One region of the Streptomyces sp. NPDC059989 genome, then DNA from elsewhere that is predicted to be linked to it. Evidence: riboswitches for the same ligand, from Rfam matches in the RefSeq annotation. Region 1 holds a riboswitch; each other region holds the start of a gene.
What was found. A riboswitch is a leader RNA that binds a small molecule or an ion and turns the genes downstream of it on or off. The one in region 1 is predicted to bind cyclic di-AMP.
Positions count from the first base shown of each region.

Region 2: another riboswitch for cyclic di-AMP. It lies ahead of ACFWBN_RS35320 (transglycosylase family protein); the one in region 1 lies ahead of ACFWBN_RS24175 (LysM peptidoglycan-binding domain-containing M23 family metallopeptidase).
Region 3: another riboswitch for cyclic di-AMP. It lies ahead of ACFWBN_RS09750 (M23 family metallopeptidase); the one in region 1 lies ahead of ACFWBN_RS24175 (LysM peptidoglycan-binding domain-containing M23 family metallopeptidase).

Region 1 is NZ_JBHWUO010000027.1:108,096-114,161, forward strand. Features, by position in the region: gene ACFWBN_RS24165 (aspartate aminotransferase family protein) at 1-400, shown strand, start outside; gene ACFWBN_RS24170 (tyrosine-protein phosphatase) at 482-1,300, opposite strand; cyclic di-AMP (ydaO/yuaA leader) riboswitch at 1,578-1,786, shown strand; gene ACFWBN_RS24175 (LysM peptidoglycan-binding domain-containing M23 family metallopeptidase) at 1,791-2,753, shown strand; gene ACFWBN_RS24180 (SGNH/GDSL hydrolase family protein) at 2,914-3,699, shown strand; gene ACFWBN_RS24185 (MBL fold metallo-hydrolase) at 3,809-5,008, shown strand; partial or broken gene ACFWBN_RS24190 (sensor histidine kinase) at 5,509-6,066, shown strand, end outside.
Region 2 is NZ_JBHWUO010000066.1:25,529-31,594, forward strand. Features, by position in the region: gene ACFWBN_RS35310 (cytochrome P450) at 65-1,339, shown strand; gene ACFWBN_RS35315 (transglycosylase family protein) at 1,443-2,519, shown strand; cyclic di-AMP (ydaO/yuaA leader) riboswitch at 2,799-2,971, shown strand; gene ACFWBN_RS35320 (transglycosylase family protein) at 2,974-3,684, shown strand; gene eno (phosphopyruvate hydratase) at 3,937-5,223, shown strand; gene ACFWBN_RS35330 (septum formation initiator family protein) at 5,315-5,803, shown strand; gene ACFWBN_RS35335 (DUF501 domain-containing protein) at 5,852-6,066, shown strand, end outside.
Region 3 is NZ_JBHWUO010000008.1:78,064-84,129, forward strand. Features, by position in the region: gene ACFWBN_RS09735 (DNA topoisomerase (ATP-hydrolyzing) subunit A) at 1-350, opposite strand, end outside; gene ACFWBN_RS09740 (M16 family metallopeptidase) at 566-1,939, shown strand; gene ACFWBN_RS09745 (M16 family metallopeptidase) at 1,960-3,327, shown strand; cyclic di-AMP (ydaO/yuaA leader) riboswitch at 3,568-3,727, shown strand; gene ACFWBN_RS09750 (M23 family metallopeptidase) at 3,740-4,537, shown strand; gene ACFWBN_RS09755 (GntR family transcriptional regulator) at 4,748-5,425, shown strand; gene ACFWBN_RS09760 (HPr family phosphocarrier protein) at 5,644-5,925, opposite strand.

The DNA.
Region 1 (6,066 bases):
GGCGATGGGCGACCTGCTGCGCGGGCGGCTCGCGGCCCTGGTGGACGAGTACGAGCTGCTGCACGAGGTGCGGGGGCGCGGGCTGATGATCGGCATCGAGTTCGGCCGGCCGTCCTCGCTGGGGCTGCGCAGCCGGTGGACCATGCTCCAGGCGGCCCGCAAGGGGCTCTTCGCCCAGATGGTCGTGGTGCCGCTGCTGCAGAAGCACCGGATCCTCACCCAGGTGTCAGGAGATCACCTGGAGGTCATCAAGCTCATTCCGCCGCTGATCGTGGACGAGCGGGACGTCGACCGGTTCGTCGGCGCCTTCCGCGAGGTCATGGACGAGGCGCACGGCGGCTCGGGGCTGATGTGGGACTTCGGCAGGACGCTGGTGAAGCAGGCCGTCGGCAACCGGTGACGGCCTGCCGGGGCCCTGTGGGGGAGTCGCGACGTACAGCTGGGCCGGAGGGGCGCTTCGCGCGCCCCTCCGGCCCGGTCCTCAGTCGAGCAGCCGGCCGCGGAGGCGGTCGAGCGCCTCGGGGGTGAGCCCGAGGCCCTGCTCCAGGTAGCGGTCCACGCCGCCCCAGTGCTCGTCGATGGTGTCGAAGGCGGCCGTCAGGTACTCGGCGCGGGCGTCGAAGAGCGGCGCCAGCAGCTCCATCACCTCGGGGGAGCGGGCCTCGGCCGACTCGCTGCTGCGGCGTACCCGGTAGCGGTTGTGCGGGGCGTTCGACTCCAGGTAGTCCGCCACGATCGCCTCGCGCGGGACGCCGAGCGCGAGCAGGGTGACGGCGATCGACAGGCCCGCCCGGTCCTTGCCGGCGGCGCAGTGCATCAGGGCCGGGACGCTGTCCTCGGCGAGGGCGTGCACCACCCGGCTGTGCTCGGCGGTGCGGTGCCGGATCATCCCGCGGTAGGAGTTCGACATCCGGGCCGCGGCCTTTCCGTCGCCCAGGAGCGAGCGGAGCTGGTCGAGGTCGCCGTCGCGGACCATCTTCCAGAACTCCCGGCCGTCGGCCGGATCCGACAGCGGGATGTTGACGTTGCGCACGCCCGGCAGTGCGACGTCCGGCCCTTCCAGGGAGTGGTCGGCCGCGTTGCGGAAGTCGAAGACGGTGTGCAGTCCGAGCGAACCGAGGAACTCTGCATCGGTTTCGGTGGCATGTGCGAGATGTCCGCTTCGGAACAGTCGTCCCGTCCTGACCCTTCGCCCGTCGGATGTCGGCAATCCACCCACATCGCGGAAATTGCGCACTCCGGTCAACTCCGGCTCCGGCTGCGGACTCACCGGCGGGGCCGGGGGTATCTGCTGGGTCAAGGAACTCCTCCGCTTCGTCGTAGGGTGTCCGAATTACACTACTTGGCGCCAACTTGCCATGAGCGGAGGCGAGATCGGGCACGTCCCCGTGAGCCAGATCATACGGTGACCGTGAGTGCCTGATCGCTAAAGCCGAAAGGCCCGGCCGGGGCGGTTGTTGACGGTGGGGAATGGACAGAGGGTGACCGGAATTCCGTTGATCCCTCATCCCTGTGATTCCGTCAGGGAATTCATGGCTTGTTAGGTGCGGCCGAACTCGATTACCTTCGCGATCGATCCGGGTGGACCGCCGAATCCTGCCGCCGCCCGGGAACCGCACCCGACTATTCACGCGCGCGGCAGGAGCGGGGGAACCAGGTAAGCCGCCGACCCGGATGTTTGATTCCGGGACGGCTCGGGGTGAAGCCGTACATGTTCCGTTCATGTGCGGCCGGACATCTCCAGTCCGAACCCGACAGCTCACCTCGCAGGCGCCGGAGAGGAATTCGCCATGCCTGCAAAGGGTAAGCACCGCCGTCCCAAGTCCCTTTCGATATCCCGCGGTTTCGCCGCCGCAGGCACCGGTGGCGCGGCCCTCGCGCTGCCGCTGATGGGCGCCGCCGGCGCCCAGGCGGCCGGCACCCCCGCCGCGGCTCCGGCCACGGCTCCCGCGGTGGCCCCCGCCGTCGCTCCGGCCGCGGCCCCGCAGGTTCCGGCCGCGCTCCAGGCCGCGCCGACCGTGTACACGGTCGTGCCGGGCGACTACCTCTCCAAGATCGCCGCCGAGCGCCACCTGTCCGGCGGCTGGGAGCAGCTGTACGCCGACAACCGCGAGGCCGTCGGCACCAACCCCTCCCTCATCCACCCCGGCCTGAAGCTGACGCTCGGCGCGAAGGGCGAGGCCGCTCCGGCCGCCGAGTCCGCCCCGGCCGAGGCCCCCGCGCCGGCCGAGGCCCCCGCCGACGAGGCCGCCGAGCAGGACGCGCCGGCGCCCGTCGCCCCGCAGCCGAAGCAGGCTCAGAAGCCGAAGAGCACCGGTTCGTCCACCGGGGCGAAGGCCCCGAGCGCCGCCGGCTTCGTGGCCCCCGTGGGCGGCGGGATCTCCACCCAGTACAAGGCCTCCGGCGCCATGTGGTCCTCCGGCTACCACACCGGTGTGGACTTCATCGCGAGCTCCGGCACCACCGTCAAGGCCGTCGGCGCGGGCACCGTGGTCTCCGCCGGATGGGGCGGCTCGTACGGCAACGAGGTCGTCATCCGGCACGCGGACGGCAAGTACTCGCAGTACGGCCACCTGTCCTCGCTCGCCGTCTCGGTGGGCCAGAGCGTCACCGCCGGCCAGAGCATCGGCCTCTCCGGCTCCACGGGCAACTCGACCGGCCCGCACCTGCACTTCGAGATCCGTACGGGCCCGTCCTACGGCTCGGACATCGACCCGCTCGCCTACCTCCGCACCAAGGGCGTCAGCATCTGACGGCACCCGCCGTCGGCGCACGGACACACGTCAGGCCGGGACCCGAGGGGGTCCCGGCCTCACGTGTACTTATTCCTTATCCCCCGGGTGGTATAGATCACGGTCCGTCAACCCCTCATTACGTTGGCGTAGGTTGGTTACGGGAGTGAAGGATGTTGTCGTGGCAGCGACGACGACGACATTCAAGACCATCGGCTCGTACGCGGCGATCGGGGACAGCTTCACCGAAGGCGTGGGGGACCCGGGGCCCGGTGACTCCTATCTCGGCTGGGCGGACCGGCTCGCCGTGCTCCTGGCCGATCGGCGGGACGAGCACGACTTCCGCTATGCGAACCTGGCCGTGCGCGGCCGGCTCCTCGACCAGATCGTGGCCGAACAGGTCCCGCGGGCCAAGGAGCTCGCCCCGGACCTCGTGAGCTTCTGCGCGGGCGGCAACGACATCATCCGGCCCGGCAGCGACCCCGACGACGTGGCGGAGCGGTTCGAGGCGGCCGTCGCCGACCTCACCGGGGCCGTCGGCCAGGTCATGATCACCACCGGCTTCGACACCCGGGGCGTGCCGGTCCTCAAGCACCTCCGGGGCAAGGTGGCGACGTACAGCGCGCACGTCCGCGCCATCGCCGACCGCTACGACTGCCCGGTGCTCGACCTCTGGTCGCTGAAGTCCGTACAGGACCGGCGGGCCTGGGACGCGGACCGGCTGCACCTGTCGCCCGAGGGGCACACCCGGGTCGCGCTGCGCGCCGCGCAGGTGCTCGGGCTGGAGGTGCCCACCGACCCCGACCAGCCGTGGCCGCCGCAGCGGCCGCGCGGCTCGGTCGACGTGACCCGGGACAACATCCAGTGGGCGCGCGAGCACCTGGTGCCGTGGATCGGCCGGAGGCTGCGCGGGGAGTCCTCCGGAGACCACGTGGAGGCGAAGCGACCGGATCTGCTGCCGCTGTAGGCGGGGCGGGAGGGGAGCGGGGGCCGCAAGCGGAATCCTTCGGGGCACGTGTGCGTTGGGATGGTCGTAGACCGACGACCATCCCGACCCCTTCCTCCCAGGAGGCGCCTTGACCGGCTCCAGTCCCCTGCGCCCTCGGCTGCGTGCCCTGCGGCCCGAAGCCTTCGGCGCGGACCCGTCCGGCGCCCGGCTGGAGCGGATCCGCCGCTCGCCGAACTTCGCCGACGGCGTCTTCCAGAACCCGGTCGGCGCCCGGACCAGGCCCTCCGGGTCGATGAAGGAGTTCGCCAAGATCTACTTCCACAAGGAGCAGCGCCTCCGGCGCAGCCCCGGCGCGCCGATCCCCGTGTACCCGACCACCCTCGCGGAGCTGGCGAAGCCGCCGGTCAGCGGGCTGCGGCTGACCTGGATGGGCCACTCCAGCGTGCTCGCGGAGATCGACGGGCGCCGGGTGCTCTTCGACCCGGTGTGGGGCGAGCGCTGCTCCCCCTTCCCCTTCGCGGGCCCCAAGCGCCTGCACCCCGTACCGGTGCCCCTCGCCTCCCTGGGCACGGTCGACGTCGTGGTCATCTCGCACGACCACTACGACCACCTCGACCTCCCCACGATCAAGGCCCTGGCCGGTACGGACACCGTCTTCGCCGTCCCGCTGGGCGTCGGCGCGCACCTGGAGCGCTGGGGCGTGTCGGCCGACCGGCTGCGCGAGCTGGACTGGAACGAGACCACCAAGATCGCCGGCCTCTCGCTCACCGCGACCCCCGCCCGGCACTTCTGCGGACGCGGGCTGCGCAACCAGCAGCACACCCTGTGGGCCTCCTGGGTCGTCGCGGGCGACGAGCACCGGATCTACCACAGCGGGGACACCGGCTACTTCCCCGGCTTCAAGGAGATCGGCGCCGAGCACGGCCCCTTCGACGCGACGATGATCCAGATCGGCGCCTATTCGGAGTACTGGCCCGACATCCACATGACGCCCGAGGAGGGCATGCGCGCCCACCTCGACCTCCAGGGCGGCACCCCGCACGGCACGATGCTGCCCATCCACTGGGGCACCTTCAACCTGGCCCCGCACTCCTGGGACGAGCCGGGCGAGGGCACCCTGGCCGCGGCCGAGGGAGCCGGAGCGGCGGTAGCCCTCCCGATCCCGGGCCAGCCGTTCGAACCGTCCGCCCCGGACGCCCCCGCCAACCCGTGGTGGCGCCCCTTCGTGGCAGGCGCCCCCACCACCCCCACCCGACCCCCCCTCCCGATCACCACAGACCGCCTGCAGCCGGTCATCAGAGAGGAACCGGAGGCCGTCGGCTCGTAAAGGGAGGTACGGCTGAGGTTGCGGTGGGGCCGGGTGTGTGGCGGGGCGCCCCCGCAGGGCGCCGAACGCAACAAGGCTGCCACTCTCCGACCCCTGGCCACGTTCGGCGCCCGAGGAGGTGCCCCGGCGCGCGCCCGGCCCCACCGGAACCGGTGCTCGGCGGCTTCGCCGGTGGGGCTCCGCCCCGCACCCCGCGCCTCAAACGCCGGCGAAGCCGGATGGGCCCGAGGAGCCCGAGGAGGCAGCCGGGCGTGCGCCGGCCCCCCCCGCCGCAGGCGACCGGCGCATTCGGACCGCCCCCGCAATCCGCCGAGCCCGCCGCAGGCGACCCGGCGGATTCGGGCGCCCGTACGAGCGCTCCACCGGGAGCGGGAAGCACCCCCGCGAACTTCCCCAACTGGCAGTCCGGGGCAGGACGGTGCGGTCTAGCGTGGGTACCCGGTGATCAACACCGGGCCCCGGGATCGCTGGGGGCCGGGCCCCACGTACCGAGGACGCCGATGTCCGGACTCCGCGCCGCCCGCCACGCCCCGTCGAGACACGCCCCGTCGAGACACGCCGTCACCGGTCCGGGCCGGCAGATACGCCCCCAGCTGGTCCGCGCCGCCGTACTGCCCACGCTCGCCGCCGGGCTCAGCGGCGCCGCCGCGGTCATCTTCACCCTCCAGCTCGGCGGCGGAGCAGGCGAGCGCGACGCCCGGCTCTGGCCGGTGCTCACGGGCTGCGCGCTCCTCGTCGTCGGCGCCCTCGCGGCGGCCCTGCTCGGAGCCCAGCGCGCCGCCAAGGCCGTCCGGGACCGCTGCGAGGCGCTGCGCCGCTCCAGCGTGCGCGGCCGCCAGGAGCTGCGCACCGTCGCCGACCGGCTGGAGCGCGGCGAGACCCCGCCCCGCCCGGTGCGCGGCGGCCCCACCGGGCCCCCGGCCGGCGCCGACCCGGCGGGGGTGGACGAGTTCTGGCTGCTCTCGCAGGAGCTGCGCGGCGCCCGCGAACAGGCCCACGCCACCCTCGTCCGGTTGGCCGGCCCGGCCGCCCCCTCCGACAGCGAGCGCAAGGTCGAG
Region 2 (6,066 bases), on a different contig from region 1:
TACGGACAGCCGCGACGAACCACCCATATGGGATGGGGGTCGTGTGCCGGGATACGGTCATCGGGTGCACGAGCAGACCCCCGCAGCCCCAGCCGACCCCCCTTCCTCCCAGGGCCCGACCCTGTTCGACTGGGAGTTCGCGACCGACCCCTACCCGGCCTACGCATGGCTGCGCGAGCACTCCCCGGTGCACCGCACCAAGCTCCCCAGCGGGGTCGAGGCCTGGCTGGTGACCCGGTACGCCGACGCCCGCCAGGCCCTCGCCGACCAGCGGCTCAGCAAGAATCCGGCGCACCACGCGGAGCCCGCGCACGCCAAGGGCAAGACCGGGATCCCGGGGGAGCGCAAGGCGGAGCTGATGACGCATCTGCTCAACATCGACCCGCCGGACCACACCCGGCTGCGGCGGCTGGTGTCGAAGGCGTTCACCCCGCGCCGGGTCGCCGAGTTCACCCCGAGGGTGCAGGCGCTCACCGACCACCTCATCGAGCAGTTCCAGGAGAGGGGGGAGGCGGACCTCATCCACGAGTTCGCCTTCCCGCTCCCCATCTACGCCATCTGCGAGATGCTCGGTGTACCGCGCGAGGACCAGGACGACTTCCGCGACTGGGCCGGGATGATGATCCGCCACGGCGGCGGACCGCGCGGCGGAGTCGCCCGCTCCGTCAAGCAGATGCGCACGTACCTCGGGGAGCTCATCCATCGCAAAAGGGATGATCTGGGCGACGACCTGATCTCCGACCTGATCCGGGCGAGCGACCACGGCGACCACCTGACGGAGGGCGAGGCCACCGCCATGGCCTTCATCCTCCTCTTCGCCGGCTTCGAGACCACGGTCAATCTGATCGGAAATGGGCTGAATTCCCTGTTCATGAACCCGGATCAGCGCGAGCGCCTCCAGCTCTCGCTCGCCGCCGGGGAACGCGGCCTGCTGGAGACCGGGATCGAGGAGCTGCTGCGCTACGACGGCCCCGTGGAGCTCGCCACCTGGCGGTTCGCCACCGAGCCGCTGACCCTCGGCGGGCAGTCCATCGCGGCCGGAGACCCCGTCCTGGTGGTCCTCGCGGCCGCCGACCGGGACCCGGCCCGGTTCGCCGAGCCGGACACCCTCGACCTCGGACGCACCGACAACCAGCACCTCGGATACGGGCACGGCATCCACTACTGCCTGGGCGCTCCGCTCGCACGACTTGAGGGACAGACGGCGCTTGCGACTTTGCTCACGCGTCTGCCGGATCTGGAACTCGCCGTTCCGCCGGAAGACCTGCGCTGGCGCGGCGGACTGATCATGCGTGGCCTGCGCACTCTCCCGGTGCGCTTCACACCCCGAAACATTTGAGAGCCACCTGACCGGAAGTCAGTTCCCTGCCGAACTTGTGACATGAGTTCGAAGGCGGCTAGGTTCTGCCGTTACCCCGCCGTTATGCGAAAGGTGCAGCCTCATGCTTCCCGGGAACGGCCGCCACAGACGCCCCCGCCAGATCCCCGCGATCGTCGTCACCGCCGGAGTAACAGGCTCCGCGCTGGCCCTGCCGCTACTCGCCGCCACAAGCGCGAGCGCGGCAGACACGTCCACCTGGGACAAGGTCGCCGAATGCGAGAGTGGCGGCACGTGGAGCGCCAACTCCGGCAGCGGATCGTACGGCGGACTCCAGTTCACGCAGGAGGAGTGGCGCAACGCCGGCGGGCTCGACTTCGCCCAGCGGCCCGACCTCGCGAGCCGCTCGCAGCAGATAGCCGTGGCCGAGCGGGTGCTGGCCTCGCAGGGGCCCCAGGCGTGGCCGCTGTGCGCGGCGTCGGCCGGGCTGGACGCGCAGAGCCCCGCCGCGGCGGTGGACCCCGGCTTGCCGGGCGGCTCCCACACCGTCAGCCCCTCGGCGTCCCGCCCCGACGACAAGGTGCCCTCCACCGGACAGCACGAGCCGTCCACGGACTTCGGCGCGCCGAGCCACCCCGCCCCGAGCCCGTCCGAGAGCCCGTCGTTCGTGATCCCCGAGGGCCCCCTCGGGCCCTCCCTCGGACTGCCCGTCATGCCGTCGCCCGACGACCCCACCCCGGACCCGACGCTCCCGGTGGTCCCCACGGACCCGACCGCGCCTCCGGTCACCCCCGACCCGACGGCCCCGGTGCTCCCGGGCGGCCCGACCACGGACCCGGTGGACCCCACCGCCCCTCCGGTGAACCCGGCCGACCCGACGGCCCCCGCGACCCCGGGCGCCACGACCTCTCCGACGGCCCCGGGCGCCTCCGCCGAACCCACCGCCCCCGCCGCCCCGTCCGCCACCCCGGCGGAGGGCAACGGCAAGCACCGCGGTGCGCCCGCCGCCGAGACGCCCGCCACACCTGACGCCGCGTCGGACCCCAAGTACACGGTGCAGGCGGGCGACAGCCTGGCCACCATCGCGGTCGCCAAGGGGGTCAAGGGGGGCTGGAACGCCCTCTACGAGGCCAACGAGCAGGTCATCGGCCAGGACGCCGACCTGATCAAGCCCGGCCAGAATCTGGATCTAACCTCGTAATAGGGGCACTTAGGGCGGTCGGAAAGAGTTGATTGTCCGTTTTGATCAAGTGAGACATGTGTCTCTTCCGGTCAACTGGCGTGTCCCGCCCCGGGGCTTCCGCAAACCCCGCCCTCACCTGCGCAAACGTGCGTACGAGGGACGCAAGTAGGGGCCGTTTCCCCCCGATGTCGCTTGTTGAACATCGGGGGGAGGCCTGTCTACCTTCTGAATCGCCCGCCACCGCGGGCTCCTTCGACCGCATCGCCGAATCCTGCCGGCGGACGGAGGGAACAGTCGTCGCGTCAAGCGCCGAAGGCAGGAGCGGGGGAACCAAGGTAGGCGCCGGGAGCGGCCGTTGAGAGACGGTCACGCCACCGGCTAGGGGTTAAGCCGTGCGCTAGGTCGCACGACCGGGCAACTCACTCGCCCGAACCCGACAGCTCACCTCGTAGGCGTCGGTGAGGAGAAATCCATGCTGCTTTCCGGCAAGGGCAAGCACCGCCGCGGCTCCAAGGCCGTCCGCATCGTCACGCTCGCCGGTGTCGCCGGTGTGGCTGTCGCCGCCCCCCTGATGGCCGCGGGCACCGCCAGCGCCGCCACCGCTTCCCAGTGGGACAAGGTCGCGCAGTGCGAGTCCGGCGGCAACTGGTCCATCAACACGGGCAACGGCTACTACGGCGGCCTGCAGTTCTCGTCCTCGACGTGGGCCGCGTACGGCGGCAAGGCGTACGCCGCCCAGGCCAACCAGGCCTCGAAGTCCCAGCAGATAGCCATCGCCGAGAAGGTCCTCAAGGGCCAGGGCAAGGGCGCCTGGCCGTCCTGCGGCGTCGGCCTGACCAACTCCTCGTACGACGGCGGCTCGGCCGAGGCCCCCGCCAAGCCGAAGACCGAGCAGAAGGCCGCTCCCAAGAAGGAGCAGAAGGCCGCGCCGAAGACCGAGCAGAAGGCCGCGCCCAAGAAGGAGACCCCGCGCTCCGAGGCCCCGGCCGCCAGCCGCTCCGAGCGCACCGAGGCCCCCAAGACCGGCAACGGCTCCTACGAGGTCAAGGCCGGCGACACCCTCAGCACCATCGCCGAGGCCAACGGCGTCAAGGGCGGCTGGGAGAAGGTCTTCGAGCTGAACAAGGACATCGTTTCGGACGCCGACCTGATCTTCCCGGGTCAGAAGCTGAAGCTCAGCTGAACAGTGCGGCAATAGCCGCGCCCCCCACCGCCCGGCGCGTTTCCCCCCACGCGCCGGGCGGCGGCGTTTGCCCAGGTGGCTGACCGACGATCAAGAGTCCTATGTCATGGAAGAGGGGTATTCGGGCCCTTTTTCGTCCCAGGACCCGGGCGGTCGGCCGACCGAGTGCCCGGAGGCGGTTAGGCTCTAGTCGGCGCAGGCCATCCCACGGCCTGACGCCACCGCACACCCAGCGTCACATCCCAGAAGGAGATGCTCGTGCCGTCCATCGACGTCGTCGTAGCCCGGGAAATCCTGGACTCCCGAGGCAACCCCACGGTCGAGGTCGAGGTGGGCCTCGACGATGGCAGCACCGGCCGTGCTGCAGTTCCGTCCGGCGCCTCCACCGGTGCATTCGAGGCCATCGAGCTCCGTGACGGTGACCCCAACCGTTACTTCGGCAAGGGTGTCGAGAAGGCCGTCCTCGCCGTCATCGAGCAGATCGGGCCGGAGCTCGTCGGCTACGACGCCACCGAGCAGCGGCTGATCGACCAGGCCATGTTCGACCTGGACGCCACCGACAACAAGGGCTCGCTCGGCGCCAACGCCATCCTCGGCGTCTCCCTCGCCGTCGCGCACGCCGCGTCCGAGGCCTCGGACCTTCCGCTCTTCCGCTACCTCGGCGGTCCGAACGCGCACCTGCTGCCCGTTCCGATGATGAACATCCTCAACGGTGGGTCGCACGCCGACTCCAACGTCGACATCCAGGAGTTCATGATCGCCCCGATCGGCGCGGAGTCCTTCTCCGAGGCGCTGCGCTGGGGTGCCGAGGTCTACCACACCCTCAAGAAGGTCCTGCACACCAAGGGCCTCTCCACCGGCCTGGGCGACGAGGGCGGCTTCGCCCCGAACCTGGAGTCCAACCGCGCCGCGCTCGACCTCATCGTCGAGGCCATCAAGCAGGCCGGCTACACCCCGGGCAAGGACGTCGCGCTCGCGCTCGACGTCGCCGCGTCCGAGTTCTACAAGGACGGCAAGTACGAGTTCGAGGGCCAGTCCCGCTCGGCCGCCGAGATGACCGACTACTACGCCGAGCTCGTCGAGGCGTACCCGCTGGTCTCCATCGAGGACCCGCTGTTCGAGGACGACTGGGCCGGCTGGAAGACCATCACCGACCGCCTGGGCGCCAAGGTCCAGATCGTCGGCGACGACCTCTTCGTCACCAACCCCGAGCGCCTGGCCCGCGGCATCGAGGAGGGCTCCGCGAACGCCCTGCTCGTGAAGGTGAACCAGATCGGTTCGCTGACCGAGACCCTGGACGCCGTCGAGATGGCCCAGCGCAACGGCTTCAAGTGCATGATGTCGCACCGTTCCGGTGAGACCGAGGACGTCACCATCGCCGACCTCGCCGTCGCCGTGAACTGCGGTCAGATCAAGACCGGCGCCCCGGCCCGCTCGGACCGCGTCGCCAAGTACAACCAGCTGCTGCGCATCGAGGAGATCCTCGACGACGCCGCCGTGTACGCGGGCCGCAGCGCCTTCCCGCGCTTCAAGGGCTGAGCCTTCGCCTAGCCTCCCTGCGTCCCCGCACTCGGTCCCGTACCGTGTGCGGGGACGTAGTGCGTAGTGCGTACAAGGGGAGGCGGGATCAATGGCCGGGAACCGGGATCGGTTCTCCACCTTCTCGACCGCGACCAGGCTCAAGCAGCTCGGCGAGCGGACCGCCGCCCACGTCTACCGCTCGCAGTCGCGCCGCCAGGTCCGCCGCAGCCGGCTCACCGGCCGCGCCGCGCTCCTGGTGCTCGTCCTCTGTACGCTGGTCGTCGCCCTCGCGTATCCGATGCGCCAGTACGTGTCCCAGCGCGCGGAGATCGCGGAGCAGCAGCGGGCCGCCGCCACCGCGCGGGACCGCCTGGAGCGGCTCCGCGACGAGAAGGCCCGCTGGCAGGACAACGCCTACGCGGAGCAGCAGGCGCGCAAGCACCTGCACTTCCTCCGCCCGGGGGAGACCGGCTACATCATGACCGACCCCGGGGCGCAGGGCCCCGAGCGGCACCGGACCGGCCAGGCCGGCTCGGACCGACCGTGGTACTCCAACGTCTGGGACGGCGTCGACAAGGCCGACCGCCCGGGCGACTGACCCGTACCGCAGCACCCATCCACGAGAACGAAGAGACTTCCTCCAGGCATGCAGACGCCCCCGCCCCAGACCGACCGGACCGAGCCGACCGACGCGGACATCGAGGCGTTCGAGCAGCAGCTCGGCCGCCCGCCGCGCGGGCTGCGCGCCATCGCCCACCGCTGCCCCTGCGGCCAGCCGGACGTGGTGGAGACCGCCCCGCGGCTCCCTGACGGCACCCCCTTCCCGACGCTGTACTACCTGACGTGCCCGCGCGCGGCCTC
Region 3 (6,066 bases), on a different contig from region 1:
CCGTGGCCGTCGACCAGCGGCAGCCGCATCGAGAAGGGCTGGGCCATGCGCACGAGGGCGTCGTAGATCGACGCGTCACCGTGCGGGTGGAGCTTGCCCATGACCTCGCCGACGACGCGGGCGCACTTCACATAGCCGCGATCGGGGCGCAGACCCATCTCGTTCATCTGGTAGACGATGCGCCGGTGCACCGGCTTCATGCCGTCGCGGGCGTCGGGCAGGGCGCGGGAGTAGATCACCGAGTACGCGTACTCGAGGAAGGAGCCCTGCATTTCGTCGACGACGTCGATGTCGAGGATCTTCTCCTCGAAATCCTCCGGCGGCGGGGTCTTCGTGCTGCGGCGGGCCATCGCTGCGCGGCTCCTTAACCAAGAATGAGTGTGCTGGGGGGTCTGACGCGGACCATTGTGGCCCGAGGCACCGACAACGCCGACTCCGACCCCGGGGGTCCCCCCAGACGGAGCTGGGGGAGTGACCCGGGAACTTATCCGGCAACCGACGCGCTTGCATACAGTGGCAGGTCTGACAGAAATCTCTGCATCGCGATCGAAGGGACCACATGCCCATGGGTCACACGGCCACAGCCCAGGCCGGCTCCGGCGGCCTGACAGCGACCGAGCACCGGCTGGCCAACGGCCTGCGCGTGGTGCTTTCCGAGGACCACCTGACCCCGGTCGCCGCGGTCTGCCTCTGGTACGACGTCGGCTCGCGTCACGAAGTCAAGGGCCGTACCGGCCTTGCTCACCTTTTCGAGCACCTCATGTTCCAGGGCTCGGCGAGCGTGCCGGGCAACGGACACTTCGAACTGGTCCAGGGCGCCGGCGGCTCCCTCAACGGCACGACCAGCTTCGAGCGCACCAACTACTTCGAGACGATGCCGACCCACCAGCTGGAGCTCGCGCTCTGGCTGGAGGCGGACCGCATGGGCTCGCTCCTGGCCGCCCTGGACGACGAGTCCATGGAGAACCAGCGCGACGTCGTCAAGAACGAGCGCCGCCAGCGGTACGACAACGTCCCCTACGGCACGGCGTTCGAGAAGCTGACCGCGCTGGCGTACCCCGAGGGGCACCCGTACCACCACACCCCGATCGGCTCCATGGCCGACCTGGACGCGGCCTCGCTGGAGGACGCGCGCGCCTTCTTCCGTACGTACTACGCGCCGAACAACGCGGTGCTGTCCGTGGTCGGCGACATCGACCCGGAGAAGACCCTCGCCTGGGTCGAGAAGTACTTCGGCACGATCCCCGCGCACGACGGCAAGCAGCCGCCCCGCGACGGCTCCCTGCCCGACATCATCGGGGAGCAGCTGCGCGAGGAGATCGTCGAGGAGGTCCCGGCGCGCGCGCTGATGGCCGCCTACCGGCTCCCGCACGACGGCACCCGCGACTGCGACGCGGCGGACGTGGCGCTGACGATCCTGGGCGGCGGGGAGTCCTCGCGGCTCCACAACCGCCTGGTCCGCCGCGACCAGACGGCCGTCGCGGCCGGATTCGGGATGCTGCGCCTGGCGGGCGCGCCCTCGCTGGGCTGGCTGGACGTGAAGACCTCCGGCGGGGTCGAGGTGCCCGACATCGAGGCGGCCGTGGACGAGGAGCTCGCGCGGTTCGCCGCCGAGGGCCCCACCGCCGAGGAGATGGAGCGCGCCCAGGCGCAGCTGGAGCGGGAGTGGCTGGACCGGCTGAGCACGGTGGCCGGCCGCGCCGACGAACTGTGCCGCTTCGCGGTCCTGTTCGGCGACCCGCAGCTGGCGCTGACCGCCGTACAGCGCGTCCTGGACATCACGGCCGAGGAGGTGCAGGCCGTGGCGGCGGCCCGGCTGCGCCCGGACAACCGCGCGGTGCTGGTCTACGAGCCGCTGCCGGTGTCCGAAGCGTCCGAAGCGTCCGAAGCGTCCGACGAGAACGCCGAGTCCGACGAGAACGAGGGGGCGGAGCAGTGAGCGACACCGCAGCCGTCACGATGACCTTCCACCCGCGGCCGCAGGCCGGCGAGCCGCAGCCGTGGGCCTTCCCGGCCCCCGAGCGCGGCGCCCTGTCCAACGGCCTGACCCTGCTGCGCTGCCACCGCCCAGGCCAGCAGGTCGTCGCCGTCGAGGTCAACCTCGCCGCCCCGCTCGACGCGGAGCCCGAGGGCCTGGACGGGGTCGCGACCATCATGGCCCGCGCGCTGTCCGAGGGCACCGACAAGCACTCCGCCGAGGAGTTCGCGGCCGAGCTGGAGCGCTGCGGCGCCACCCTCGACGCGCACGCCGACCACCCGGGCATCCGGGTCTCCCTGGAGGTCCCCGCCTCCCGCCTGCACAAGGCGCTGGGCCTGCTCGCCGAGGCACTGCGCGCCCCCGCCTTCGCGGACTCCGAGGTCGACCGGCTGGTGCGCAACCGGCTCGACGAGATCCCGCACGAGCTGGCCAACCCGCAGCGCCGCGCCGCCAAGCAGCTCTCCAAAGAGCTCTTCCCGGCCTCCCTGCGGATGTCCCGCCCGCGCCAGGGCACCGAGGAGACGGTCGCCCGGATCGACTCCGCCGCCGTACGCGCCTTCTACGAGGCCCACGTGCGCCCCGCCACCGCCACCGCGGTGGTCGTCGGCGACCTGACCGGGATCGACCTGGACGCCGTGCTGGCGGACACCCTGGGCACCTGGACGGGCAACTTCGCCGATGCCCTGCCGGTGCCCCCGGTGACCGCCGACGACACCGGCCGCGTGGTCATCGTGGACCGCCCCGGCGCGGTCCAGACCCAGCTGCTGATCGGCCGGATCGGGCCCGACCGGCACGACCGGGTCTGGGCGGCCCAGGTGCTCGGCACCTACTGCCTGGGCGGCACCCTCACCTCCCGCCTGGACAAGGTGCTGCGCGAGGAGAAGGGCTACACCTACGGCGTGCGCTCCTTCGGCCAGGTCCTGCGCTCGACCGCCGACGGCAAGGGCGCCTCGATGCTCGCCATCAGCGGCTCGGTGGACACCCCGAACACCGGCCCGGCGCTGGACGACCTCTGGAAGGTGCTGCGCACCCTCGCGGAGGGCGGCCTGACCGACGCCGAACGGGACGTGGCGGTACAGAACTTGGTGGGCGTGGCCCCGCTGAAGTTCGAGACGGCGGCCTCGGTCGCCGGCACCCTGGCCGACCAGGTCGAGCAGGAGCTGCCGGACGACTACCAGGCGCAGTTGTACGCGCAGCTCGCCGCGACCGGCACGGTGGAGGCGACTTCCGCGGTCGTGGCCGCCTTCCCGGCGGACCGGCTGGTCACGATCCTCGTGGGCGACGCCTCGCAGATCGAGGCACCGGTGCGGGCGCTCGGTATCGGCGACGTGAGCGTCGTCACCAACTGACGTTTCGGCCGGCGTCCAACTGGCGCCGGACCGAAGGTCAATTGAAGGCCGATCCGCGATCGGCGTGAGGGGCCCCGGCGGCTTGCCCGCCGGGGCCCCTTTTGTCCGTTTGATGGTGTGGTTGCTTGTATGTGATGTGGCGTACGCAACAAAAAGGCGTGTCTGTTTGGCGATTGACTGATGATCCGCCTAGCGTCGGCCGTGCTGTCCGTCAGTTGTACCCGCCGCATCCGCGGCACCGGGCAGCGATCGCCGAGTCCCCGTCAGGCGCGAGCCTGGGGAGCCGGGGACCCACATCAGTCCCTGGGGTGAATCGGACCGCCTCGCAAGAGGAGGCCCGTAGGAGACCTTCCTGCTCCGAACCCGTCAGCTAACCCGGTAGGCGAGAGGGAAGGAAAGGATCAACCCCTTCATGGCGTTTGGCAGTCGTGCCGCCGGTAAGCACCGTGGTTCCAGTCGTCTGAGCCGCAAGACCGCCGGTTACGCCGGCATCGCCGCCCTCGCCACCACGGGCGTCGTCGGCTCCCTGGCCGGTCCGGCCTTCGCCGCGGACAGCGGCAGCGGCAACACCATCCAGGACAACGGGCTGGACGCCGTCGTCGTCGCCGAGGAGCTCGCCGGCGACATCGAGGACCAGGCCGCCTCCCAGCAGCGCGCCGCCGAGCACGCCGCCGCGCAGGCGCAGGCCGAGGCCGACGCCAAGCAGCGGGCCTCCGAGGCCAAGCGCCTCGCCGAGGCCAAGGCGAAGGCCGAGCGCGAGGCCGCCGAGCGCGCCGCCCGCGAGGAGGAGCGCAAGCGCCTCAACACCTTCGTCGCCCCGGTCGACGGCTCGTACGTCAGCACGCAGTACCACGCGGGCGGCGGCATGTGGTCTTCCGGCAGCCACACCGGCATCGACTTCCACGCCGCCTCCGGCACCTCCGTCCACGCGGTGGGCGCCGGTACCGTCGTCGAGGCCGGCTGGGGCGGTGCGTACGGCAACAACGTCGTCATCAAGCACAACGACGGCACCTACACCCAGTACGGGCACATGTCCTCGCTGAGCGTCTCCGTCGGCCAGCAGGTGACCCCGGGCCAGCAGATCGGCCTGTCGGGCTCCACCGGCAACTCCAGCGGCCCGCACCTGCACTTCGAGGCCCGCACCGGCTCCCAGTACGGTTCGGACATCGACCCGGTCTCGTACCTGCGCTCGCACGGCGTCAGCCTCTGACCCGAAGGCGCCCGCGTCCGCGGACCGCACCACCGCTTCGCCGCTTCACCGAAGGCCCCGGCTCCCCGAGCCGGGGCCTTCGCGTTGTCCGCGTGCAAATGTTTCGCATTCTCGACCGCTCTCGGAAATTATCGTGTGTTGCAATAGAGTCGCAGCACGCGCACGCGTGTCCAATGAGGGTGCGAGTCGGAAATAGGCGGAGGTTCGGTCTTGCGTATTCCTGCGCACGCGGTATGCACGGCAATTCGCGACGACATCGTCTCCGGGGTCTTCGAACCGGGCGGCAGACTCACCGAGGAGGTGCTGGCCCGCCGGTACGGGGTCTCGCGCGTCCCCGTCCGCGAGGCGCTGCGGACCCTGGAGTCCGAGGGGTTCGTCACCACGCGCCGGCACGCGGGTGCCTGCGTGGCCGAGCCGACCGAGCAGGAGGCCGCCGACCTGCTGGAGCTGCGGATGCTGCTGGAGCCCCTCGCCGCCGCCAGGGCCGCCAGGCGGCGCACCGAGGCCCACCTCAAGGTGTTGCGCGGACTGGTCAGGCTGGGCCAGGAACGGGCCAGGCGGGGCCAGGGGGAGGACCTGCGGTCCCTGGGGGGCTGGTTCCACGAGACCCTCGCCCAGGCCTCCGGCAGCCCCGGGCTGATCGCGCTGCTCACCCAGATGCGGCACAAGGTCGCGTGGATGTACGTGGTGGAGGCGCCGGTCCGGCCGGTGGAGTCCTGGGCGGAGCACGGCGCGATCGTGGACGCGGTGGCGCGCGGGGACGCGGAACGGGCCCGGGCGCTGACCGCGATGCACGCCGACCGGGCGGCGGGCGCGCACCGGCTGCGGCTCCGGACCGTGGTGAGCACTTCGCAACCTGCCGTAAACATGTCGAGCGGCCGGCATTAACAGAGCCCGTATACAAAGGACCGGTATCGGCGCGAATTAGCGGCCCGGCCGTTCCGCATTCCCGCGGAGCCGGATTTCGCGGAGCCGAATTCAGGTGCTGCCTTATTTCCGCCGGCCCGGATATTCCGTCGCGGAAACAGCGAAGCCGTGGCCCCCGGAACTCCGGTGACCACGGCTTCGCCGCGTGGACTGCGTGAGGTCGAACCCGACCCGAAGGGTCAGACGGTCTCGGGAAGCTCTTCGAGACCCTCGGCGACCAGCTTCGCGAGGCGGTCCAGCGCGACCTCCGCGCCGTCGGCGTCGGACGCGAGGACGATCTCCTCGCCGCCCTGGGCGCCCAGGCCCAGAACCGCCAGCATGGAAGCGGCGTTGACGGGGTCGCCGCCGGCCTTCGCGATGGTCACCGGGACGCCGGAAGCGGTCGTCGCACGGACGAAGATCGAGGCGGGACGAGCGTGCAGGCCCTCGGCCCAGCCGACGTTGACGCGGCGCTCTGCCATGGTGATGCCCTTCAGGTTCTTACGGTTGTCTAGACCAGTCTCTCACGACGCCCGGAATGCTCCGACCGACCTTCGGCCCCAATCCTCCGCCGTTCGACCTTCCCCAGCTTGCACTGGTTTGCCCTAGCTTGCTCGATGCGC